One region of the Staphylococcus sp. SA22 genome, then DNA from elsewhere that is predicted to be linked to it. Evidence: predicted binding sites of a transcription regulator. Region 1 holds the regulator's gene; the other holds the start of a gene.
The links. The regulator LexA, encoded in region 1, represses DNA repair genes until DNA is damaged. The targets are predictions, from matches to a motif close to CGAACATATGTTCG.

Region 1 (13,205 bases):
TATAAATTCGATGATTTAATTGAAATTCAAACGTTACTGACATCGGCTGTTTACCATCAGCGAAATGACTTCTCAAATCATTTTCTTCTCTTTGTTCAGTTGATGCTTTACCAAACAAGGCATAAGTCATTGCATCAAAAATCATTGTTTTACCCGATCCAGTCTTACCACTTATTAAAAACAATTCATTATTATCAATTTTAGAAAAATCAATTTCTTCTTTTAAAAAGGGTCCGAAATTATTCAACTTTAAATGTAATGGTTTCATTCATTAATCCTCCTTTCTCAATCCGTTTTCTAAAATATTTTTTATCTTTTTAGATTGGATATCCGATAATTCTTTATCAGTTATATGTTTATAAAACATTTCGATGATTGACATGTCATCTTTTTCTCTTATTTCTATAGCGTTATTTTCTTCATTGTAATTAAAAGTTTCATTCGTCAGCGCTAAAGTATTAGGATAAATTTGTTTTAAACTCATCATTGGATCAGTAATATGGGACATATTTTTAAGTTTAAAATGTAAATAATTATCTTTATTTTTCACATGAACTTTTTCATTAATAACATCATTATATTCGCCCGAGATAATTTCCAATTGTCTAAGCGGCTTAAGAGGAATAAATACATCGTTAATAATGCCATCGTTAATTGTTACACGTCTATACCCTTTAGCTTGACCCGCTTCCGAAAATGAATACTGCAATAAGGAGCCACTATATTTAATTTTGTCGTCTTCTATACTAAATGGATGATGCAAGTGACCTAGCATGACATAATCAAATATATCAAAAACACCTTTCTGAACTGACTCAACCGTTCCAATAGTTAATGGTCTTTCAGAATCAGATGTCTTTCCACCTTGAACAGTCAGATGACTAATTAAAATATTGACGGCATCTTCATCAATTGCCGGTGCTATTGTTTCAATACAGCGCGTAATTCCCTGTTGATGCGTTTCAATGGTGTCATCTTCAAAATAGTGTTTCATTTCGCTCACAGTAGCATAAGGGAGTGTATAAAAATTAACCCCATTTATCTCTATTGGCGAATTAATCGATGTAAAATCTGTTCTTATAAATAACTGATTATGTTCAAACCAACTCGCCCCATAGTTTAATCTCTCTTTACCATCGTGATTTCCGCTAATCATAATTATTGGTATACGCAGTTCTAAATTTAGCTTTCCAATCGCTTGTTCTAATAACATGATTGCATCTTTACTTGGATATGTTGTGTCATATAAATCTCCAGCTATCACAATGATATCAGGTTCTTCTTCTTTCATTTTTTCTACGAACATATCTAAAATATACGCTTGATCTTCTAAAAGCTGTTTGCCATTTAATATTTTCCCTAAGTGCCAGTCTGCTGTATGTATAATTTTCATTACTGCCTCCATATAGAACATTTGTTCGCTTTTTATTTTAATATAAACATTTCACCTTTTCAAGTAAAATTAAAACCACTCATTGACTGATTTAAAAGTCGATCACAAGTGGTTTTAAAAGTAATTAATTGATTAATGTTTTCTTTAGTTTTTTGTATTTATATAGCATTGCTGCTCTCCAAGGAACAATCATACAGAATGCTAATAAAAAGAACATGCCGCCTAATTCTCCAGGATCTATTTCATTACTAATGAATATTTTCATCACAGTACGAATGATAAGTAATGAAATCAAAATAACTGGAAATGCTTTAGATCGTTTCATATAAATTTCTGTACCTTTGACTTCAAATCGAGAAGTCCAAATTAGAACTGTAGAAAAAAGCAAACCAATTATAAAGGCTTCTAGCATTTCCGATCCAGTTAGCCTAAAATATGGAACGACGTACATCAATGCACCAGTCGCCATAAAAAACGGTGGCAAAACTATTTTTTTCTCATTTACCGGATAATTTTGAGCTTTCATACGAATAACTATAACTATAGTTCCCATAAATAAAGCTACAATGATTGAAAATAATAAATAGAGCACGCAGACACCTTCTCGTTAAATAAACTCTCTGTAAATCATACAAAATGAATTATAGCATTTCTCAGTCTATTCGTCATTTTGTTAACTTTAATTTTAATAAACATATTTATTCTTATAAATTTGATTATAAAAAGAGGCCATTTCCATATCTGGAAAATAGCCTCTATCAATTGCGAATTTACTTTTTCGCACTCTTCATATTTTGATCCATATTTTTATTCATCATCGTCATCATTTGATTAATTTTCTTCTGAGAAGGTTTTTGACCCATTTGCATCATCATCATACGAAGCATTTCTTCGTTGATTGGTGGGTTTTTCTTCAAGTAGTCCATCATATATTTTCTAGCTAAAAGGAAACCTCCAATTAAACCTAAAATTAATGCAGCTACTATAAAAATAATTGCTAACCAAGTTGCCATTGTTTCACCCGCTTTCTTTATCCTACTGAATTTTACTAAATTCATCACATTATTTCAAGAACTAGTTTATTCAAGTATTTTAATATCGATACTAAAAATAATATCAAAAATCATGCTGTTATAACAGAGGTTTTAAAGATTAATCTGAAATAGTATATTTTCAAAAGTTATCACTTATGATGTAGTTTGAGTGCTATACTCTAAATTTCAACACTTTAAAAAAAGCCTAAGATTATGCATCCTAGACTTCTAAACATACTCGCTTTATAAATTATTCTTATAAGCTCATAACTTGGTTTAAGATATTTTCTTTTGTAAAGCCATATTTTTCAACTACTAGATCGCCAGGTGCACTTGCGCCAAAGCCGTCAATAGCAATAACTTTACCTGCAGTACCTACATATTTATGCCATCCTAGCGGTGAAGCCATTTCAATCGCAACACGTTTTGTTACGCTTGATGGAATAACTGATTCTTTATATTCTTCAGATTGTTGTTCAAATGCATTCCAGTTAGGCATTGAAACAACACGCACTGATTTACCTTGTTTTTCAAGATCTTTAGCAGCTTCAACTGCAAGATTAACTTCTGAACCTGAAGCTAATAATAGGAATTCTGGTGTCTCTTCAGAGCCATAAACTGTATAGGCACCTTTTCGAACGCCTTCTTCAACTACATCTTCTGGTACATCTAAAACCGGTAAGTTTTGACGTGTCAATACTAATGAAGTAGGTGTAGATTCAGATTCTAAGGCAACTTCCCATGCTACTCTTGTTTCATTACCATCAGCAGGACGGATAACATTCATATTTGGAATGGCTCTTAGTCCAGCTAATTGTTCAATTGGTTCATGAGTAGGACCATCTTCACCTACTGCAATTGAATCATGTGTGAAGATGAACGTAGCATTTAATCCCATAATTGATGATAAGCGTAACGCTGGTTTTAAATAATCACTAAATACGAAGAATGTTGCACCATATGGATGTAAACCTCCATGTGCAGCCATACCATTTACAGCAGCACCCATAGCAAATTCACGTACACCAAACCACACATTTTTACCTTCAGGTGTTTCAGAACTATAATCAGTTGCATCATTTACATTGGATTTGTTTGAACCAGCAAGGTCTGCTGATCCACCAAAGAATGAAGGGACAGTTTTACTGATTGCTTGAATAACAGTACCAGAATCAGCACGAGATGCACCATTATGACCAAGTTCAAAACGTGGTAATTCATCCTTATAATTTTTAGGCAATTTACCACTAATCGCTAATTTAAATTCTTCTGCTAATTCAGGATATGTTTCTGCATATTTTTCTAATAATGAATTCCATTGAGATTCATCTTCATTAGCACGTTTTAACATAGTATTTTGGAAAATTTCGTATACTTCTTCTGAAACATTAAAACGTTTTTCAGGATCTAAACCATAATTTTCGAATGTTAATTTTCTTTCATCTTCACCTAAAGGTGCCCCATGAACACCATTAGTTCCTGCTTTATTCGGTGAACCAAATCCGATTGTTGTTTTAACTTCAATAATCGTTGGTCCTTCTTGAGATTTAGCAGTAGTAATCGCATTATCAATTTCTTCTAAATCATTACCATCTTTAACTAGTAAGTAATTCCAACCATATGCTTCAAAACGAGCTTTTGTGTTTTCAGAAAAAGCTTTGTTTAATTCGCCATCTAATGAAATATCATTTGAATCGTATAAAACAACTAATTTACTTAATTTATTATGTCCAGCAAATGAAGCTGCTTCATGCGAAATACCTTCCATTAAATCACCGTCAGAAGCTAATACATATGTGTAATGATCTACAACATTATATCCTTCTTTATTAAATTTCCCTGCTAGGTGATCTTCTGCTAAAGCTAATCCTACTGACATAGCAAAACCTTGTCCAAGTGGTCCAGTAGTAACTTCTACACCATCAGTATGTCTGTATTCAGGATGACCTGGTGTTTTAGAACCCCATTGTCTAAATTGCTTTAATTCTTCTAATTCTAAACTACCAGAAACATGTAACAAGCTATACAATAATGCTGAACCATGCCCTGCCGATAATACGAAACGGTCTCTATTGAAGTAATCTTTAGATTGTGGATTAAAATTCAGATGACGTGTCCACAAAGTGTAAGCCATTGGGGCAGCTCCCATAGGTAATCCTGGATGACCAGAATTCGCTTTTTCGATTGTGTCGATACTTAGTGCACGTAGCGTATCAACAGCTAATTGATCTTTTTCATTAAACATCTTGTGTATCTTCCCTTCTTCAATTTTATCAAATACATTATAACTTATTTTAAAATAAAAAGATAAGTAAAATACTTATTTCAAGTTATAATGTCAGAAAATTCTTTACAGATTTGTGATTTAATTTTTATTATCTCTTTTTTGTTGTATCTCTTTAATTTTTTCAGGTGTTACATCATTACCTTCTGGATCAATTACTTTAGTATTTTCAATTTGTTGTTTAAACCCTTTTCTAAAACTCTCAAGATAAGCTTTTCTTAAGGCTGTTTGCTCCTTTGCTTCTTCTTGAGTTAATCCTACTTCTTTTTTCTTTTTAGCTAACTCGTTAATTCTTTCGATATTCAAATCAGAATTACTCAATTAAAAAACCTACCTTCAATTTGTTTATTCAATCATTATAATACTTTAACAAAATATAACAAATTTAAGATCAGCAAAAAAGTAATAAAAAACGCTATTTCGCAAAAATAGGCAAAATAACGTTGTGACAATGTATCAATTTATTAAAGCGAACACTTTCCCATCTCTTTGTTCGCTATTGTTTGTAGGGTCTTTATGTTCGTATGTTTTATTTATCGTATTGTTCTTAATTTGATGGTCAGTCATTTCGTACACTTGTTCCGAGTGAGCACTAACGTTCGCACTTAACAAGAATATTGCAAAGGCTACACTTGAAACTAAAAATATGATGATATATGTTGATACGTTTTTATATTTATTGTAAAACATCATTTTCACTCCTAGAACATTTGTTTGTACAAGTAATTTATCAGAACTTATGTTCTGTGTCAATATTTTAACGAACAAATGTTTGTTTTGATTGTGAATTAATGATATACTGTATTTAAATTAATTTAGGGAGTGCCTATATATGAGAGAATTAACAAAACGACAAAGCGAAATATATAACTATATTAAACAAGTTGTTCAAATGAAAGGTTATCCGCCTAGTGTTCGCGAAATTGGTGAAGCAGTTGGCTTAGCATCCAGTTCAACTGTTCATGGTCACCTTTCACGTCTTGAAGAAAAAGGCTATATAAGAAGAGATCCAACGAAACCACGTGCTATAGAAATTGTAAGTGATCAAACAAATGATAATATTAATATGGAAGAAACGATTCATGTGCCAGTTATTGGTAAAGTCACAGCAGGTGTTCCTATTACCGCAGTAGAAAATATTGAAGAGTATTTTCCATTACCTGAACACTTAACATCGACACATAATAGCGACATATTCATATTAAACGTCGTAGGCGACAGTATGATTGAGGCTGGTATATTAGACGGAGACAAAGTAATTGTTCGCAGTCAAACCATAGCAGAAAATGGAGACATTATTGTTGCTATGACTGAGGAAGATGAAGCAACTGTCAAACGCTTCTATAAAGAAAAAAATCGTTATCGATTACAACCTGAAAATAGTACAATGGAGCCAATTTACCTCGACAATGTTGCTGTAATTGGGAAAGTAATTGGTTTGTACCGCGAAATGTAATATTTTAAACCGTTATATATTATCGTAATTGTTAAACCCTCATTTTTATAAATTTTGGACCTCTTGAAAAAGTTTCGTTTTCAAGAGGTTTTATTTATTCTAATCTAAATTCAGTTCAAACAGAAATTGCGAATTGTTAGATAATCTCATTCTTTAATATAAATTTTGAATTACAGATTCCTGCAAAATGTTACACAAATTAAAACTCGCCCCCGTAATAATTTACAGGAGCGAGCCATTATTATTTTTTTCTTTCTTTTTTATTAAGTATATCTTTGACGCGTTCAAGTATATCCGCATCTTTTGGTTTATCTGTTGTCATCATGTTTATCTACTTCCTTACAGACAAACATTACCCTTTAAACTCATACCAAAAACATTAACCAGTATAATTTTCTGTCCAAAAAGGTTGTTTTTCATCATTAAAATCAACACCAACACCTAATATTTTAAACGTATCATTTAAAATATTTTTTCTGTGACCAATAGAATTCATTAATCCTTGATGTGCATAGATACTACTAACTTGACCATATGCTAAATTCTCTCCGGCTGAGTTAAATGTAATACCATCTTTTTTCAATCGATCAAATGGTGATTGACCTTTTAAATTTGTATGATCAAAATAATGATTTTCGGCCATATCTTTACTATGCTTACGAGCAGTTTCAGAATTCTGTTTAGAATACTTCAATGTAGATAATTGATGTTGTTTTCTTTCAGCATTAACTAAATCAAAATTTTGTAGTTCAAAACTATCTGCAAGCGATTTCGAAGGTGCTCCATATTGTTCTTTTAATCTATTTTCCATAGCATCACTTACTTGTAAAACAGCTGTTACATTATTACGTCGATGCTTATCATAAAATACCGTCGTATAAATGTGATTTTTATGGAAAACATCATATTCTTTATTATTTTGTTCGTAACGCACTCTACCTTTAACAATCTCTGTTTCTGGTTCGCCTAATCTTTGCCTTACAACCGATTTCGGTGTATTGTATTTAATTTTTGATTTTGAAGTGATGATATTTTGATTTGTATATAACACATTAACTTTATCTTTAATGTAACTTATCATTATAAAATTATTGTAATCGTCATCATAATACGTATACCACTTCGTACCATATTCATTAAATGTCACTCTTTTTGGTTTATTTAATGTTTTCTCAACATCTGATTTCGACATGTTCATTTGTATATTGTTAAAGGCAAATTGTTGTTTCTTCGGCGTATCCAATTTATTTTCCGCAGAAATTGTTTCTTTATTGATGTGAATGTCAATATATTGTCTTACTTCATTTTGTAAATGAATGAATGGTTTAAATTCTGTTATTGGCGCAATGATAATAATTGATAAAAACGCAACAACAGTTACTATGAATTTTTTAATTTACATCACCTACTATAAATATTAATCTCTATCACCGTTGAAAATAGAGTTTCTAACAATAACATAATCTACAGTACGTAATGATTTCAAGTCTTTTCCACCGGCATATGAAATTGAGCTTTGTAAATCTTGTTGCATTTCTTTTAAGGTATCCATTAATGACCCCTTATGTTCTACAAACATTTTTTTACCTTCTACATTTTTATGTTCGCCTTTTTGAAATTCAGATGCACTACCAAAATATTCTTTATACTGTTTACCATCAAGTTCTACAGTTTCACCAGGTGATTCTTCGTGTGCCGCAAATAATGAACCAATCATGACCATTGATGCACCAAATCTAATTGACTTAGCGATGTCGCCATGCGTTCTTATACCACCATCGGCAATCAAAGGTTTACGAGCTGCTTTACTACATATGTTTAATGCCGCTAACTGCCAACCACCAGTACCAAAACCTGTTTTAATCTTTGTAATACAAACTCTACCAGGACCTATACCGACTTTGGTAGCATCAGCACCAGCATTTTCTAATTCTCTAACACCTTCTGGCGTACCAACATTACCAGCAATAACAAAACTATCAGGTATATGGGTTTTTATATGTTTAATCATGTTTATCACTGAATCTGAGTGACCATGCGCAATATCTATTGTAATATATTCGGGGATTAATTTTTCTTGAGCTAACTTTTCAATAAAATCAAATTCCGCTTTCTTTACACCAACTGAAATAGATGCAAATAAGCCTGAATTTTGCATATGTTTTATAAAAGGTATTCTTGCTTCTTCATCAAAACGATGCATGATATAAAAGTAATCATTTTCAGCAAACCATTTCGCTAATTTCTCATTCATAACTGTTTGCATATTTGCAGGAACTACAGGTAGCTTGAATTTTTTCGGACCAAATTGGATAGTTGTATCACATTCAGACCTACTTTCAACTATGCATTTATTAGGTATTAATTGAATATCTTCGTAATCAAATATTTTCACTTTAAATAGCCCCTTTAAAAACTAATTATTTTTAAATGCAAATTAAAAACCGAATGTTTCCTTATTAATATGAGAAAACATTCAGTTTATAGCATTCGTATATACTGTACATTGTTTTATTGATATTGTAAATGGGCTAAAGTACGAAATTTGATTTTACCAACTTGATTTTTTAACACCTGGAATTTGTCCTTTGTGCGCATGTTCTCTAAACGCAATACGAGACATTTCAAATTTACGTAATACACCTCTAGGTCTTCCAGTTACTTTACATCTTCTAGTTAAACGTGTAGGTGATGAATCTCTTGGTAATTTTCTTAACGCTTCGTAATCACCTTTTGCTTTTAACTCTTTACGTAATTCGTAATATTTATTTACTAACTCTTCTCTTTTTCTCTCTTTTGCTATTTTAGATTTCTTAGCCATATATAGTTACCTCACTTTTTATCAAATCGTAATTATTACGATTTATATAATAACACAATCCTCACATAATTCAACAGTAAAGTTTCATTTCTTTGTTAAATTATTTTCTAAACCATCATATTTAACATTAAAATGTATTGTCGAACATTTATAAAACATATCCACAATTACTTCGTACTTATTAAATTCCGCTTTGAAATTTTAAATTCTACTATATTAAATACTCTTTCAAGCATTCGCTAACAAAATGACTTTATAAAATCAGTAATCTATTTCCTTCTATAAATATTCTCAAATTTTAATAAAGTAACAACTAATACAATCATAAATTGTTCTATCGATGAAACTCAATTCATTAATCACTCTTCACAAAAATTTCATAAAAAAGCGAGCTCCCCAATATAATAGGTAAGCCCGCTTTATTTTCAAATCGTCGTATTTGAATGATAAGAATTACTTAGTTTCACGATGTAACGTATATTTGTTTAATCTTGGGCAATATTTTTTCATTTCAATACGCTCAGGATTATTACGTTTATTTTTAGTAGTGATATAGTTACGATCGCCACATTCTGTGCATGCTAATGTTACGTTTACGCGCACGTTAAACACCCTCTCTTGTTAGGAATCTTTACGATTTATTATGATATCATAAACTGCTCAACTACGCAATATAGAAACTACATATCAAATTTATTTTTCAAAGTTTTCGTATGTTTCATCATTTTCAGTTTCAAGATCAATAGAATTTATATCAATACCTAATGCTTTTGCAACACCTTTACCATATTCTGGGTCAGCTTTGTAACAATGACGAATATGACGTCGTTTAACATCATCCGTTACGCCTTCCATTGCATTTGCTGTATTTGTAAAAATTCTTTCTTTAGCGTCCTCTGATTGTAATCTAAACAATTTACCTGGTTGTTCAAAATAATTATCATCATCTTGACGTTGATTATATTCATAGCCGTATCCATCAGTTGGGAATGGCGGCTTTTTATATTCAGGTTGAGAATCAAATTTACCATGGTTATTTGGATAATAATGTGTTCCTCCACCTTGGTTATTGTCAACTACGCGCATTTGACCATCTCTACTAAAAGGACAAATATTTTCAATACCAACACCTTTAGGTTGGTTTACAGGAATCTGCCAATGATTAACTCCTAATCGATATCTTTGCGCATCGCCATATGAGAATAAACGCCCTTGCAGCATTTTGTCTGGAGAAAAATCTAATCCTGGAATAATATTAGTTGGTGCAAACGCAGCTTGTTCAACATCCATAAAGTAATTATCTGGATTTCTATTTAATTCAAACTCTCCAACTTCAATTAGAGGATACTCATCGTGATACCATACTTTTGTTAAATCAAATGGATTATCTTTATGATTTTTAGCTTGTTCCTCAGTCATTACTTGAATATACATTGTCCATTTTGGATAATCACCTTTTTCAATGGCTTCGAATAAATCGCGTTGAGATGAATCGCGATCTGTAGCTATAATTTCAGCAGCTTCTTCATCAGTTAAGTTCTCAATACCTTGTTGAGTTCTAAAATGGAATTTAACCCAAACACGTTCACCAGAATCATTATACATAGAGTATGTGTGTGAACCGAACCCATGCATATGACGTAAATCTTTAGGAATCCCTCTATCTGACATTAAGATCGTTACTTGGTGCAATGCTTCTGGAAGTCCCGTCCAGAAATCCCAGTTATTTTGTGCATCTCTCATATTTGTTCTAGGATCTCGTTTCACCGCACGATTTAAACTAACAAATAACTTTGGATCTCTAAAGAAGAATACTGGTGTGTTATTCCCTACTAAATCCCAGTTTCCTTCTTCAGTGTAGAACTTTAACGCAAATCCTCGAATGTCACGCTCCGCATCAGCAGCACCACGTTCTCCTGCTACAGTAGAAAAACGGGCAAACATTTCGGTTTGCTTACCTATTTCAGAGAATATTTTAGCATTCGTATATTTTGTTATATCTTTAGTTACAGTAAATGTCCCAAATGCACCAGAACCTTTGGCATGCATTCGACGTTCTGGTATTACTTCTCTATCAAATTGAGACATTTGCTCTAAAAAGTAAATATCTTGCATTAAAAGAGGTCCCCTAGGCCCTGCTGTCATACTATTTTCTCGATCTGATACTGGATGCCCAAAAACACCAGTTAACTTTTTGTCTTTTTGTGACATAGTCATCCCTCCACAATTTATAATAATTATAATTTAATACATATTATAATTTAACCCCATCAGAATTACAATTAAACATGCTCAAGATGATTAAAAAATCAGAAAATTTTAATTTTTTCGCTTTACAGTGCTAAATAGTTATTGAATAGTACACTTAAAAAGCTTACAATAATGGGTATATTTAAATAGATGGGAGACTAAATATGGAAGATAATAAAATGAACCGTAGTCTTAACTCAAGACACATTTCCATGATTGCTATAGGTGGTGCAATTGGGACTGGTCTATTTGTAGCTACTGGTAATATCATTTCTCAAGCTGGTCCTGGAGGCGCTATACTCGCTTATCTTGTTATTGGTGTCATGCTATATTTCTTAATGTCATCAATTGGAGAGTTGGCAACATTTTATCCAGTATCAGGTTCATTCAGCTCTTATTCAACACGCTTTATTGACTCATCTCTAGGCTTTACCATGGGATGGTTGTATTGGGCATTGTGGTCATTAGTTACAAGTGTTGATGTCATAGTAGCGTCAAATGTGCTTTATTTCTGGGACACATTTAAATTTTTCCACCCCATTACTTGGAGCTTAATCTTTATTACAATTTTACTATTATTAAACATTTTTTCTGTAAAATCATTTGGAGAAACTGAGTTTTGGTTATCATTGATTAAAGTGTTAACAATTATCGTATTCGTTATTTTTGGCTTTTTAATGATTTTCGGTATCTTAGGTGGTCATGCATATGGATTTGAAAACTATACAAAAGGCCAAGCACCGTTTGTTGGTGGTATCTCTGGTTTCTTAGGCGTATTATTAGTCGCCGGATTTTCGGTTGGTGGTACAGAAGTAGTAGCAGTAACTGCTGGTGAATCAGATGACCCTAAAAAGTCTATGCCTAAGGCAATTAAACAAGTATTTTGGCGTATTCTTTTATTCTATGTCTTATCAATTGCAGTAATTGGTGCAATTATTCCGTACACAGATCCATCATTATTAAGAGCAAGTAGTTCAATAAGTCAAAGCCCATTTACAATTGTATTCGATAGAGTAGGCATAGCCTTTGCAGCATCAGTAATCAACGCGGTTATTTTAACTTCATTATTATCCGCTGCAAATTCAGGTGTTTATACAACAGGAAGAATGTTGTATTCCTTAAGTTCAGACAAAAAAGCACCCCAATTTTTAAGTAAATTAAACAAGACAACAAAGTTACCTTTAAGAGCACTATTAACTACTTATGCAGTCGTTGTTATTGTTATTATTTATGCAAACTTTAATTCAAATGCCGTATTTAATTTACTTGAAATTATTGGTTCAATGATTATAGTTGTTTGGGGATCAAGCATTTGGTCACAAATACGATTGCGACAAGCTATTAAAAAACAAGGTCAAGATCCTAATAAGGTCCTACCATATAAAGCACCTTTTTATCCATTAGGACCAATCATTGTCATCACTACGCTATTATTCTTGCTATTTGGTGGTTCAGTTGAATATATTTTAAAAGATCAATGGTTAAATGCTTTTAAAAACTTTTTACCTTTAATCATTCTAGCGTTGATTTACTTTATTCATAAAATCATTCACAAAACAAAATTTGTAAAGCTAGAAACAATTAATTTAAAACCACACGATTATGACAATCAAAAATAAATAAATTCTCACACGGCAGATGCTTTAGATTATCTATAGCATTTGCCGCTTTTTAATGGTGTAAAGTAGATATACTTTAATATCTTTTTCTAGTATAAAGTGTATTAACTAGTATTCTGTTTATATTTTATTATGACCATGTTACCATTCTTTATTTTAGATATTTTGCATATCGTGTATAATGTAGATAACAATAACTTTTCAGGGGTGAAATTCAATGATTGGACAAACAAATTTATTTGATGATGTACTAAAGCAAGATGAGAGATTTGTTATTGTAGTTCAAGCATTAGAAGAAAAGAACGGACAATTATTAAAGCGAACTTTAAGGGAATATCCCGGTTTAAA
Region 2 (13,205 bases), on a different contig from region 1:
AAGGTGTTGCATCTGACACAACGATAGTTACTGTTGATCATAAAGACTTTGATAGAACTGAAAAATATCTTGCAGAGCATTTCCAATTACAAAATGTCGACAAAGCAGACGGACATTTAATGATCGATGCACAAAAAAATTATCAAGTTATACTAAAAGCATTATCTGAATTAGATATTTATCCGAAATATATTGAAACACGTAAAAGTTCATTGCGTGATACGTACTTCAATATAAATCAAAGAGGTGATAAATAATGAGAATTTTAAATTTAGTTAAGTATGATCTTTATAGTGTTTTTAAAAGTCCTTTAACATATTTAGCGATACTTGTCGTATCTAGTTTGATTGCAACTCAAAGTATACTTATGGCAAATTCTATGGATAATCCGAAACATATTATTGTCTATGGATCTGTATTTGCTGCAGCAAAATGGTTATTGTTAATAATTGGATTAATGTTTGTTGTTAAGACAATTACGCGTGATTTTTCACAAGGTACAATTCAACTATATATGAGTAAAGTTAAAACACGCGTTGGATACATTATTTCGAAAACAATTTCAATTATTTTAATTTCAATATTATTTGCATTAATTCATTATGTGATTTTGATTGTTGTGCAAGCATCTAGCAATGGAAAAAATTTGGCGTTTTCTAAATATGTAGATAATTTATGGTTCTTCCTAATCTTTTTACTATTCTTTGGCTTGTTTTTATTCTTAATCACACTTGCATCACAAAAAACAGCAATGATATTTTCATTAGGTGTATTTTTAGTACTCATTGTACCGTTTATTAAACCTTTTATTACATTTATCCCAAGATACGGTGATAAAGTTTTAGATGCTTTTGATTATATCCCTTTTGCTTACTTAACTGATAAAATGATTAGCTCTAACTTTGATTTTAGCAATTGGCAATGGGTAATTTCATTAGGTTCTATAGTGATATTCTTCATTTTGAATATCTTATATGTCGCTAAAAAAGACATTTAATAAAAATAATTTTGAGGTTGGGAATTTTAAATTTTCCCAACCTCAAAGTTTGTCTTATTGTAAATTTATTTATTTTCTAATTTATTTAGGATGGAATTATAAACTGCTTTCCAAAATGAAGCGTCAGTTTTATAGCGGTTTGATATAACTAAGTGTGTTTCTTTTTCTAAATCTGCATAGTCTGGATGATCTTTGCTCGGTAATTTATCAGCACGAACATCAGTTACAAATTTTTGGACTTCATTTGCTCTTGGTCCCCAAACTGTTTCTTGTTCGAATTGATCATTCAAGAATACGAAGATAGGAATTGCACGTGATTTACCATTTGTTAAATATTGATCGATCAGTTTTGTATCATCATCTCTATGGAACACGCGTACTTCTAAATTTAATGCTTCACTGATGTGTTTTAGAATTGGGAGATTCATCATTGCATCTCCACACCAGTCTTCAGTAATTACTAATATTTTAGAATAATTCATCTCTTTTATTTTTTTGATGCGTGAATCATCTTCTGGTAACTCAAATGATTGATAGATACTGAGAACGGTATCTTGATTTGTCTTCATTCCATCAATGTATTCATTTAAGGGTTGGCTATTTTTGAAATAAGTTTCTAAATTTGTCATTGTAAAAACCTCCTTTAGCATTTACAACATTATACCAATTTATAGTAATAAAAGGTAATGAAATAAATTAATTGCAAATTCTTTGTTAATTTTTGTTAAGGATGAAACGGGAAGCACCTTATGCTATATTTAAATAAGTACAAAGAAAGGGTGACATCAGTGCGTATTCAAAATCGCTGGGTTGTGTTTATATTATTTTTAATCTGTTCTTTTGGTGTATTAATTGGTTTATATCAATATCGTCATACGAAAACTGTGGATTTGTCTAATCTTGAAATAAACGATATTAAATTAAATGAGAAGTTTGATAAAAAAGGCTATGAAGTAAATAAAAAAATTAAGTTTGATCGTTTTAAATTTTATAACAGTAAAGCTCATCCTGACCTTACCGTTAAAGTGAGAGAAAAGGATAACATCGTTAAGGGGATAATATTAGTAAGAGATGAAAAGATACATACTAATTTTGATGGGGGAATTGGTTCGCCAATAAATAATGCGATTGAAAATCTTGGATTCGGATATAAAAGAACAAAAGTTGGCAATGATTTCTCATCGGTAAAGTATATTGATAGAGATAACCATTTAAAATTAAACTTACTTTATCAAGATTTAGAAATTAAGCGTATTGAATTTTTTAGTAAATAGCTTTAGGTCTTAAAGTTATAAAAAACGAATGAATAATTTTATTGGGATGAGTGACCTATATGAACAAGATTACTTATTTAAATGAATTAGAAACAGCACTTGATGCGCTACCTAGGCATTTAAGAGATCAAAAAATGTATGAATATGAACGTTATTTTTATGAGCAAGAACTTAATGGCGTTGATGAAGAGGAAATTTTAAAGAAGTTAAAAGACCCACAAGACGTTGCAGCTGAAACAAAAGCTAGAAGTGTTATTGATTATGCTGAATCTAAACCAACATTTGAAAATATTTCAAGAGCTGTTGCTGCTTCATTAAGTTTAGGCATTCTATCTATTTTTGTCATCCTTATACCAGTATCTATAGTTGGATTATTTGTATTAGCATTATTTTTAATATCACTTTTGCTGCTGTTTTGTCCAATTATTTTATTAGCATCAGCAATATCCAGAGGAATTGTAGACTCAATTAGTAATGTATTTTTTGCCATATCATATTCAGGGTTAGGATTAGTATTTATCATTGTCATATTTAAGATTTTAGAATACATTTATCGTTTAATCTTAAAATATTTACTTTGGTATATTAAAACTGTCAAAGGAAGCGTTAGAAAATGAAGAAATTCTTTTTTATTGGGCTTTTAGTGTTTGTTGTCTTTTTTACAGCAGCAACCATTATTTGGTTCAGCTATGATAAAAACAAATATGGTACTAAACAATATGATAAAACATTCAAAGACGATGCTTTTGACAATGTATCTATAAATTTGGATAGTACAGAACTTCGTATAAAACGGGGGAATCAATTTAGAGTTAAATATGATGGTGACAATGATATATTAATTAATATAGTAGATAAGACGTTGAAGGTTAGTGATAAAAGGTCTAAGACAAGAGGATATGCAATTGATATGAATCCTTTTCATGAGAATAAGAAAACGTTAACGATTGAAATGCCTGATAAAATGATTAAACGTTTAAATATATCGTCTGGAGCAGGAAGTGTTAGAATCAGTGATGTTGATTTAGAGAACACAAGTATTCAAAGCATTAACGGTGAAGTAGTTATTAAAAACTCAAATCTTGACGCACTAGATTCAAAGACAAATAATAGTCCTACTTATATTAGTAAAAGTAACATTAAAAATAGTAATATTAAAGTTGTTATTGGTACGCTACAAATCGACAAGAGTCAAATTAAACAATCCATATTTTTAAACGATCATGGTGACATTGAATTTAAAAACATGCCATCAAAAGTAGATGCAAAAGCTTCTACTAAACAAGGAGATATTCGTTTTAAGTATGATAGTAAACCTGAAGATACTATACTAAAGCTAAATCCGGGAACGGGTGATAGCGTAGTTAAAAATAAAACATTTACTAATGGTAAAGTTGGGAAAAGCGACAATGTTTTAGAATTTTATACGATTGATGGTAATATCAAAGTTGAATAAATAAAGGATGTAAGCACCGATATTAGGAAGCATAATTTCTCTAATATCGGTGTTATTTATTTGTTGGCAAAAGTTAAGTCGGTATCTATATTGCCAGTAAAGTGAGTGATATTAAGGTCTTGACCATCTAACCATGATTTGAAATCTATTATTTCTGGTGGCGCATTTTCTCCCAATGTAAAATATGCAGTTAATGTTTCAGGGTGATACATTGATGTATGGATGGTGCCAGACCAGCTTTTGAATAGTTTACTGTAAATTTCATACTGAGGATTATTGAATAACTTAAATGCTGTAGTCATATCTAAATTATTATTAGTTTGTGAAATGGTACGCGCTAGTCTTTCTTTAGATTCTTTTGTATAATTGCGATTTTCATGTGATAATATTTCAAAATGATTTGTACATATATTATCATAACGAACATCTATTGATCTCGGCGTCACTTCAACAATTGCATGGTTCAATGATTTGTCCATCAGTATGTAGCTAAATGAGCTTCTGTGTGGTATTTCTTTCAATAATTGGATTGCTTCTGTTACATTTTGGCAATTTTCAAGAATTAGACGACCAATCATATAACATACAAAACCATTTGCTGGTTTCTTCCGGTGCATAAAGTTATAGCCCATAGTTAATCCTGACTCATTCATACCATCCATTCTTCCAGTTACCCTTGATACAGGACCAATTTGAGCTAAACCGCTATCTGTAGGTTGATATAGTAAGTAGCGACCATCATAAGTTGCAGGGTGATAATCATAATTTCTAACCATGAAGTCTTTGCCTTGAAAGACCGTGCAACCACTTTCTTTTAAATCGGTAAAACGATAATGTCCAAAGTTTAAAATAATTTGGCGTGTTGGCATTTTGAGTATACTTTGTAGTCCCATTAATTCTTCCCATATTTGAGGTGCGTAAGTTTGGAATATTTGATAAGTTTCATTTACATCTATATCGAAACGTGGGACACGTTTTTTCCATTCTTTTTCTCGATTTTTTAGAAGAGGTGTTTGTTGAAGCCATTTACCAGTTTTAACACCTAACTCGAAATGTGAACCTCTAAAAGTCATAATATCTGATGTCACTTGTTGCATATCATCGGCCCCTTTCTTTTTAGTTGTAATATATTGTAAATAAATAGTAATCGTATGTATATTGAATGTCATGTTAAATAAAGTTATATTTTACTAAATGAAATATAAAATTGTTTGAGGTGATTTCTCGGTGTATAAGACTTATCAATCAGTTAAAACATATTTTTATAGATGGTGGGGATATTAAGTTAAAAACTTAAAATCATCTTATCATAAATAACAATCTTAAGTTAGCATTCACGATAATAGTCATTGTTAACATTAGCATATAAGGTCATGTCACGTTGAAACAGAGGTTCCTCGGCATTTTTGAAAATAATCATTAGCTTGCTCGCTATATAATTTGATGAATATATTTCGTAAAATTGGGTATTTATTTAATGATTATTCTATATATGATAGTATAATGAAATGTAGATAGGTATTTAATTTAACAGAGGTGAAATTGAGATGTGGAATTTTATTAAATGTGTGTTTAAATTCGTATTTAGCTTAGTTGCTATTACAACATTAGTTGCTGGTGTTGGTCTAGTAGCATTTGCTTATATCTTTAAAAAAGATTTTGAAGATATTGAAAGAAAAACTAAAGAAATTATTTCTGATATCGAAAGTAAAAATAACTAATAACATTTAGGCAAGGACAATATAGATTGTTCTTGCCTTTAATTATGTTCAAAGCATTAAGGTAACAAGACAATATCTAAGATATCAAAGATAGAAATTTTTTGACGTTGTTGCTGATTGTAAACATAACCATCAATTTCATAATTAATAGCATCAATACGATAAATGGTTAAGCGTACTGAATCTACAAAGCCATTATTATAAAATTTAACTTCTACAGGTTGGGCATATTGTAGCGCCTCGTGTAGCCGAATGTTTAGCTCAGCCAATTGATCATCTGATAATACAGGACGTGTAATTTTGTTTTGGTCGATAATGTATTGTTGAATCGTTTCGAATTGTTCGGGTAATGTTGCAAAAGGAGCCCATTTAATCATGCCTCTTCCCATAGGTATATTGTTATCTAGTAATTCTCTTGGAACGTTACGATAATCAGTTTCTTCTTCATAACTTGTCATCCTTAATTCACTCCAATCTGATAATTACATTATACGAACATGTGTTCTATTTTGCAACAGAAATTTTGTGGAAGCATAAACGCGTTAATAATGAATGCTCGTGTAAGTAAAAAAGAGGGATTAATTAAAATCGAATAATGACATATCACCAGCAAATAGTTCTTTTAAAGTAGTTAAACAGTTTTAGCTTTAAGGAAATGATAAATGATTGTTAATTCTAGCTAAAATTTAATAAAATGAAAATAAGACTAACATGGAGGGGTAAAAGTAATGACAAATGGATATATTGGTTCTTACACTAAAAAGAATGGTAAAGGGATTTATCGTTTTGAATTAAACGAAAATCAGTCACGTATTGATTTATTAGAAACAGGATTTGAATTAGAAGCGTCTACATATTTGGTGCGTAATAACGAAGTTTTATATGGAATCAATAAAGAAGGAGAACAATGCGGTGTTGCGAGTTTGAAAATTGATGACAATGGTGAATTGCATTTATTAAATAAATGTTTGTCTTCAAAAGCTGGTACAGGTTGTTATGTATCGATTTCAGGAGATAAACGATATTTATTTGAAGCGGTATATGGTGCTGGCATCATACGTATGTATGAATTAAATACGCACACAGGTGAAATTATACGTCTAATTCAAGAACTTGCGCATGATTTTCCAACAGGTACACATGAAAGACAAGATCATCCACACGCACATTATATTAATCAAACTCCAGATGGTAAGTACGTTGCAGTAACAGATTTAGGTGCTGATCGTATCGTTACTTATAAATTTGATGACAACGGGTTTGAATTTTATAAAGAATCTTTATTTAAAGATAGTGACGGGACAAGACATATTGAATTTCATGATAATGGAAAATTTGCTTATGTCGTACATGAATTATCAAATACTGTGAGTGTTGCAGAATATAATGACGGTAAATTTGAAGAGCTCGAGCGTCATTTAACAATTCCTGAAAACTTTGATGGAGATACTAAACTTGCAGCAGTGCGTTTATCTCATGACCAACAATTCTTATATGTATCTAATAGAGGGCATGATAGCATTGCAATTTTTAAAGTTCTTGATAATGGTCAACACTTAGAACTAGTAACAATTACTGAAAGTGGTGGTCAATTCCCAAGAGATTTTAATATTGCCTCATCAGATGACCTTTTAGTTTGTGCTCATGAGCAAGGAGATTCAGTTGTAACTGTTTTCGAAAGAAATAAAGAAACAGGTAAAATTACGCTATGTGATAACACTCGTGTAGCATCTGAAGGTGTATGTGTCATATTTTAATCTTTAATTAATCATGATAAAAAGAAAACCATGTTTCCAAAAAATTTGTGTATACCTTGAAATTTATTGTTTTCAAGAACATCAAATTATGGAAGCATGGTTTATTTTTGTCTCAAAAATTAATTTTTAAAGAAAGCTTTGATGTATTTAAATTTACCTTTATATGGTGGTAAATGGACACCTGATTCTAATCGTGTAGATTTGAAAATGTAGCTTTTTTCATGTGTAAAAGTGTCGAATGAATATTTACCATGATAGCGTCCCATACCTGAGGTGCCAACACCACCAAATGGTAATTTAGGATTCGCTAGGTGCATCAATGTATCATTAATAGCGCCGCCGCCAAATGATAGCTCGTTTATTACACGTTGTGTAGCATTTTCATCTTCGCTAAATAAATATAAACTCAAAGGTTTTGGTCTTTCGTGAATAAAGGCTATTGCTTCATCCAATGACTGATACGTTAAAATCGGTAAGATAGGACCAAAAATTTCTTCTTGCATAATTGCTGAATCACTTGTAACGTGATCTAACAATGTTGGTTCTATATAACGTTCATCCTCATCACTATGACCACCAAATACAATATTCATTTGTGCACTGTTAAGTAATGACGTCAGACGATGATAATGTTTAAGGTTTACAATGCGGCCATAATCTGGACTTTGTTGTATATTTTGACCATAAAATTCACGCAACGTTTTTGATAGGGCTGTGATTAAATCATCTTTTACAGATTCGTGTACTAAAATGTAATCTGGTGCAACACATGTTTGGCCGGCATTAGTGAATTTCCCAAAACAAATGCGTTCACTGGCAACTTTAATATTCGCTGTTTCATCAACGATGACTGGAGATTTACCGCCCATTTCTAATGTCACAGGAACTAAATTTTCGCTGGCAGATTGATAAACGATTTTGCCTACATTTTCACTTCCTGTAAAGAAGACATAGTCAAAAGGTAAGTGAATTAACGTTTGCGTTTCTTCAATTCCTCCCTCAATAACTTCAATGTAATTTGCATCAAATGTTTCATTGATTAATCGTTTAATCACTCGTGCAACATTTGGTGTCAACTCAGATGGTTTAATAATTGCTGTATTACCTGCTGCAATAGCACCAATTAAAGGTTCGAACACTAGTTGGAAAGGATAGTTAAATGGTGCAATGATCAAAACTGTTCCATAAGGTTCTTTTTTGATATAGCTTTTTGTTGGAAATAAATATAAAGGTGTGTCTACATTTTTTGTTTTAGTCCAGTTTTTAAGTTCCTTACGGGCATTTTTGATACTTTTCAAAGTTATGCCAATTTCAGTAGCATAAGCTTCGACTTTATTTTTTCCTAAATCTGTATATAGTGCTTCTAAAATATCGCTCTCGTATGATTTAATAGCTTTGCTTAACTTCTTTAATTGCTCTTTTCTAAAACTAATATCTTTAGTTTGTTGTGTATTGAAAAAAGCTTTACTGTCATAAAATTTTTGCTCAATGATATTCATAATGAAAAGAACCTCCTTATATGATTATTTTGGAAAAAGTGATTAATTGATTTGAATGTTGTGGCCGTTAATTTTAAATGGTCTTTCGAATTATATATGCTGAAAGTTGAAAATAGAGCGATGAATCGTGTACATAATAATATTTATAACTTTAATCATAACGAAAAAGGTAGGAAGAAAACAAAAATTTATACTCAACATCGCAAATATTTTAAGAAAATGTAAAGACCAAAGGGAAATTGTATAGAAATCACTAATCTGTGGGTTAGGATAGCTAAAGGAATGAAAACTGCTATTGAAAAGGTTGTAAATTAGTCAAACGTAAATAAAAAACAGTTCATTGAAAGTGAAATAAATTCTACTTTAATGAACTGTTAGTTAAATACAACATGTCTATAATTAGACAGTAATATAGTATTATTTTGTTAATGCTTCAGTGATTTGAGGTACGATTTGTTTTTTTCGAGAAACAACACCAGATAAGAAGGCCATGTCATCTTCTAATTGAACATTGAATGCTTCGCCAACTTTATCTTTTTCAGCACCTACAACTAAAATTTTAGAATCACTATTAATGATGTCAGTAACAACAAGTACAAATAAGTCATATTTTTCTTGTGCACTTACAGCTAACATTTCTTTTTCTAAATCTTCTTTACGATTTAACACTTCGTCAAGGTCAACAGCATTAACTTGTGCAATACGAGTCACATAGTCACCCATAGTAAATGATTTAGCATCCATGTTTAATAAGAATTCAACTGATTTATCAGTTGTTGAAGCACCTGCTTTTAACATATCTAAGCCGTACTTTTGAATATCAACTTTAGCAATATCTTTTAATTCTTCAGCTGCTTTAACATCTTGTTGTGTACATGTTGGTGATTTGAAAAGTAAGCTATCTGAAATAATTGCTGATAACATTAAACCAGCAATTTCAGGTTTAATTTCAAAGCCACGTTCTCTAAACATTTTGTATAAAATTGTAGCTGTACAACCAACTGGTTCAGCACGATAACATAAAGGACCAGCAGTTTCGAAATTTGCAATTCTGTGATGATCAATTACATGCTTAATTGTAGCAGAGGCAATCGTATCAGAACTTTGTTGGAATTCGTTATGATCAACTAAGATAACATCTTGACCATCTAAATCATCCGTTAATAATTCCGGAGCAGGTACATTAAATGTATCTAACGCGAATTGAGTTTCTGCACTCACATCACCTAAACGGTATGCTTTGGCTCCTGAATTACCTCTAAGTTGTTCAAATTCTGCCATAATAATCGCAGATGAAATTGCATCAGTGTCTGGATTCTTATGTCCGAAAATATATGTTTTAGCCATTGTCAAATATCTCCCTTGTATATTGTATTCTTTATAATTATTTTAGCACGATTTAAACGTGTTGTTCTACCTCTGCACCTAATGAGTTTTTGAAATGTGCAAGTGCCCATTCATGCCCTTTTTGATTAAATGAAGCCACTCCCTCAGCAGGTACTGAAATTTTATAACCTAAGTTGTATGCAGAAATTGCTGTATGTAACACACAAATATCGGTACATACACCAACGATCTCGACTTGATTAATACTTCTTTCTCTCAATAAACTATCAAGCGGGGTACCAAAGAACGAATCATAGCGCGTTTTATCAATGAAATGTACATTAGGTTGCGCTTTAATTGTTTCGTATAATTTACCTACTTTACCGTATAATTCTCTACCACTTGTATCTACGATATTGTGTGGTGGGAATAATTTACTTTCAGGATGATGAATGTCATGTAAATAATGTAAATCCATTAAAAAGAATATATGGTCTTGATAATAATTAAAGTCATTGATACGAGAAACAATAAAATCTTCAATATTTTGTCCAGGTTTACCGCATGTTAGTAAGCCGTCGTCTGCGATAAAGTCATATGAATAGTCAACAACTAATAGTGCGCGATGTGTCATTCAACATCTCTCCTATATAATAATAAAATAAACTCCCATCTATTCATAAATGCTAGAGTAATTTTTAACCCTAATGGTTAATATATAAATATAGATTAAGTATATAGATTAATCAACTTTTTTGGAAGAGCAAATCGCGCAATCAACAAATATTATAAGATGTTTTTACGGTAGTTTTAAAATAGCTGTAATAGAATACTAAATGTGACAAACTTAGAACTAATATCAAGTGATGATGTTTTGAATATAAAAATGCTAATAGATGGCATCACGAGATTTATGACTATCTGCTAAATCAACCTAACACGATTATAATTTGAATAATTGGTTAATATATGAGTAATTAGAAAATGGACAAAGGATGACGATTTATGTATATCAATATGAAAGATTATGGGTTAACAGGTATAAACAAAACTAAAGATACTCGAGCAATACAACGTGCGTTAAATCATGGAAGATGTAAACCAACGACAGTTTATATACCGAAAGGGACGTATGATATTTGCAAACCATTAACGATATATGGCAATACAACACTTTTGTTAGATAATGAAACTATTTTACGTCGATGTCATTCTGGTCCTTTATTAAAAAATGGTCATCGCTTTGGTTTTTATCGTGGTTATAATGGACACAGTCATATTCATATTAAAGGAGGCAAGTTTGATATGAATGGCGTATCGTATCCTTATAACAATACAGCTATGTGCATTGGGCATGCTGAAGATATTCAATTAATAGGTGTGACCATTAAGAATGTAGTGAGTGGTCATGCAATTGATGCTTGTGGGATTAATGGACTCTATATTAAAAACTGTTCATTTGAAGGATTCGTAGACTATAGTGGCGAACGCTTTTATTCTGAAGCAATACAATTAGACATTCAAGTACCTGGTGCTTTTCCAAAATTCGGAACGACAGATGGTACGATAACGAAAAATGTCATTATCGAAGATTGTTATTTTGGACCTTCAGAATTGCCCGAAATGGGAAGTTGGAATCGTGCTATTGGCTCACATGCAAGTAGACATAATCGTTACTATGAGAATATTCATATTAGAAATAATATATTTGAAGATATACAAGGTTATGCATTAACTCCCTTGAAGTATAAAGATGCTTTCATTATTAATAATAAGTTTATTAACTGTGAGGGTGGTATTAGATATTTAGGAGTTAGAGATGGTAAAAACGCTGCAGATGTGATGACAGGAAAAGACTTAGGTTCCCAAGCAGGAATAAATATGAATATAATTGGAAATGAATTTAAAGGATCAATGTCTAAAGATGCGATACATGTACGTAATTATAATAATGTTAAACATAAAGATGTATTAATCGTTGGTAATACATTCAATAATTCGACTCAATCAATTCATTTGGAAGATATTGATACAGTGTTTTTAAGTCCTGTTGAAGCGGGTATTCAAGTTACTACAATCAATGTAGATGAAATAAAAAAGTAAAAAGTTTCGCATGACATTAGAATTAAGATAGTAAATAATCTTTTGAAAGCGCATTCATAAAACGGTATAAATATGCTATAATAAACCCAATTATCTGATAAAAGGGGTATTTTGACGGTAATGATAATACAAGATAGACAACTTTCTATACTCTAATATAGTGAGTTGAAGTAGCTTGTCATAATCATCATGAGGGGGAAATTTATGGCTTATTTCAATCAACATCAATCAATGATATCGAAAAGGTATTTAACATTCTTTTCAAAATCAAAGAAAAAGAAACCGTTTAGTGCGGGACAACTTATTGGACTAATATTAGGTCCATTACTTTTCCTATTAACATTATTATTCTTTCATCCACAAGACTTACCTTGGAAAGGCGTCTATGTTTTAGCAATTACTTTATGGATTGCGACTTGGTGGATTACTGAAGCAATTCCTATTGCAGCAACAAGCTTATTACCAATTGTGTTATTACCATTAGGTCACATACTTACACCAGAACAAGTATCATCCGAATATGGCAATGATATTATCTTTTTGTTTTTAGGTGGATTTATTTTGGCAATTGCAATGGAAAGATGGAATTTACATACGAGAGTAGCTTTGACTATTATTAATTTAATTGGTGCAAGCACTTCAAAAATATTACTTGGATTCATGGTGGCAACAGGATTCTTATCTATGTTTGTATCGAACACTGCAGCTGTAATGATCATGATTCCGATTGGTTTAGCAATTATTAAGGAAGCACATGATTTACAAGAAGCCAATACGAATCAAACAAGTATTCAAAAGTTTGAAAAATCTCTAGTTTTAGCAATTGGCTATGCAGGTACGATTGGCGGATTAGGTACACTTATCGGAACGCCGCCGCTAATTATTTTAAAAGGACAATACATGCAACATTTTGGACATGAAATTAGTTTTGCTAAATGGATGATTGTAGGGATTCCAACGGTCATTGTTTTGTTAGGTATTACTTGGCTCTATTTAAGATATGTTGCGTTTAGACATGATTTGAAATATTTACCTGGTGGTCAGACGTTAATTAAACAAAAGTTAGACGAGC

Region 2: ACXQH5_RS09070 (YolD-like family protein) is a predicted target of LexA. The motif match lies at 5,941-5,954, and genes of this name have one in related genera.

The regions. Positions count from the first base shown of each region.
Region 1 is NZ_JBSZQY010000001.1:284,552-297,756, forward strand. Features, by position in the region: gene sbcC (exonuclease subunit SbcC) at 1-268, opposite strand, end outside; gene sbcD (exonuclease subunit SbcD) at 272-1,393, opposite strand; gene ACXQH5_RS01290 (CcdC family protein) at 1,518-1,985, opposite strand; gene ACXQH5_RS01295 (hypothetical protein) at 2,079-2,177, opposite strand; gene ACXQH5_RS01300 (YneF family protein) at 2,164-2,406, opposite strand; gene tkt (transketolase) at 2,684-4,672, opposite strand; gene ACXQH5_RS01310 (DUF896 domain-containing protein) at 4,793-5,032, opposite strand; gene sosA (DNA damage-induced cell division inhibitor SosA) at 5,168-5,401, opposite strand; gene lexA (transcriptional repressor LexA) at 5,544-6,167, shown strand; gene ACXQH5_RS01325 (CAP domain-containing protein) at 6,547-7,563, opposite strand; gene guaC (GMP reductase) at 7,585-8,562, opposite strand; gene rpsN (30S ribosomal protein S14) at 8,719-8,988, opposite strand; gene rpmG (50S ribosomal protein L33) at 9,442-9,591, opposite strand; gene ACXQH5_RS01345 (catalase) at 9,682-11,199, opposite strand; gene ACXQH5_RS01350 (amino acid permease) at 11,403-12,857, shown strand; gene ACXQH5_RS01355 (hypothetical protein) at 12,996-13,100, shown strand; gene ACXQH5_RS01360 (hypothetical protein) at 13,075-13,205, shown strand, end outside.
Region 2 is NZ_JBSZQY010000009.1:35,435-48,639, forward strand. Features, by position in the region: gene pmtC (phenol-soluble modulin export ABC transporter ATP-binding protein PmtC) at 1-257, shown strand, start outside; gene pmtD (phenol-soluble modulin export ABC transporter permease subunit PmtD) at 257-997, shown strand; gene ACXQH5_RS09040 (thioredoxin family protein) at 1,063-1,626, opposite strand; gene ACXQH5_RS09045 (membrane protein) at 1,747-2,271, shown strand; gene ACXQH5_RS09050 (HAAS signaling domain-containing protein) at 2,331-2,888, shown strand; gene ACXQH5_RS09055 (DUF4097 family beta strand repeat-containing protein) at 2,885-3,727, shown strand; gene ACXQH5_RS09060 (C45 family autoproteolytic acyltransferase/hydolase) at 3,784-4,824, opposite strand; gene ACXQH5_RS09065 (hypothetical protein) at 5,275-5,448, shown strand; gene ACXQH5_RS09070 (YolD-like family protein) at 5,505-5,906, opposite strand; gene pglS (6-phosphogluconolactonase) at 6,177-7,205, shown strand; gene ACXQH5_RS09080 (aldehyde dehydrogenase) at 7,325-8,704, opposite strand; gene ACXQH5_RS09085 (hypothetical protein) at 8,756-8,929, shown strand; gene ACXQH5_RS09090 (manganese-dependent inorganic pyrophosphatase) at 9,122-10,051, opposite strand; gene ACXQH5_RS09095 (cysteine hydrolase family protein) at 10,104-10,664, opposite strand; gene ACXQH5_RS09100 (glycosyl hydrolase family 28-related protein) at 11,036-12,133, shown strand; gene ACXQH5_RS09105 (SLC13 family permease) at 12,338-13,205, shown strand, end outside.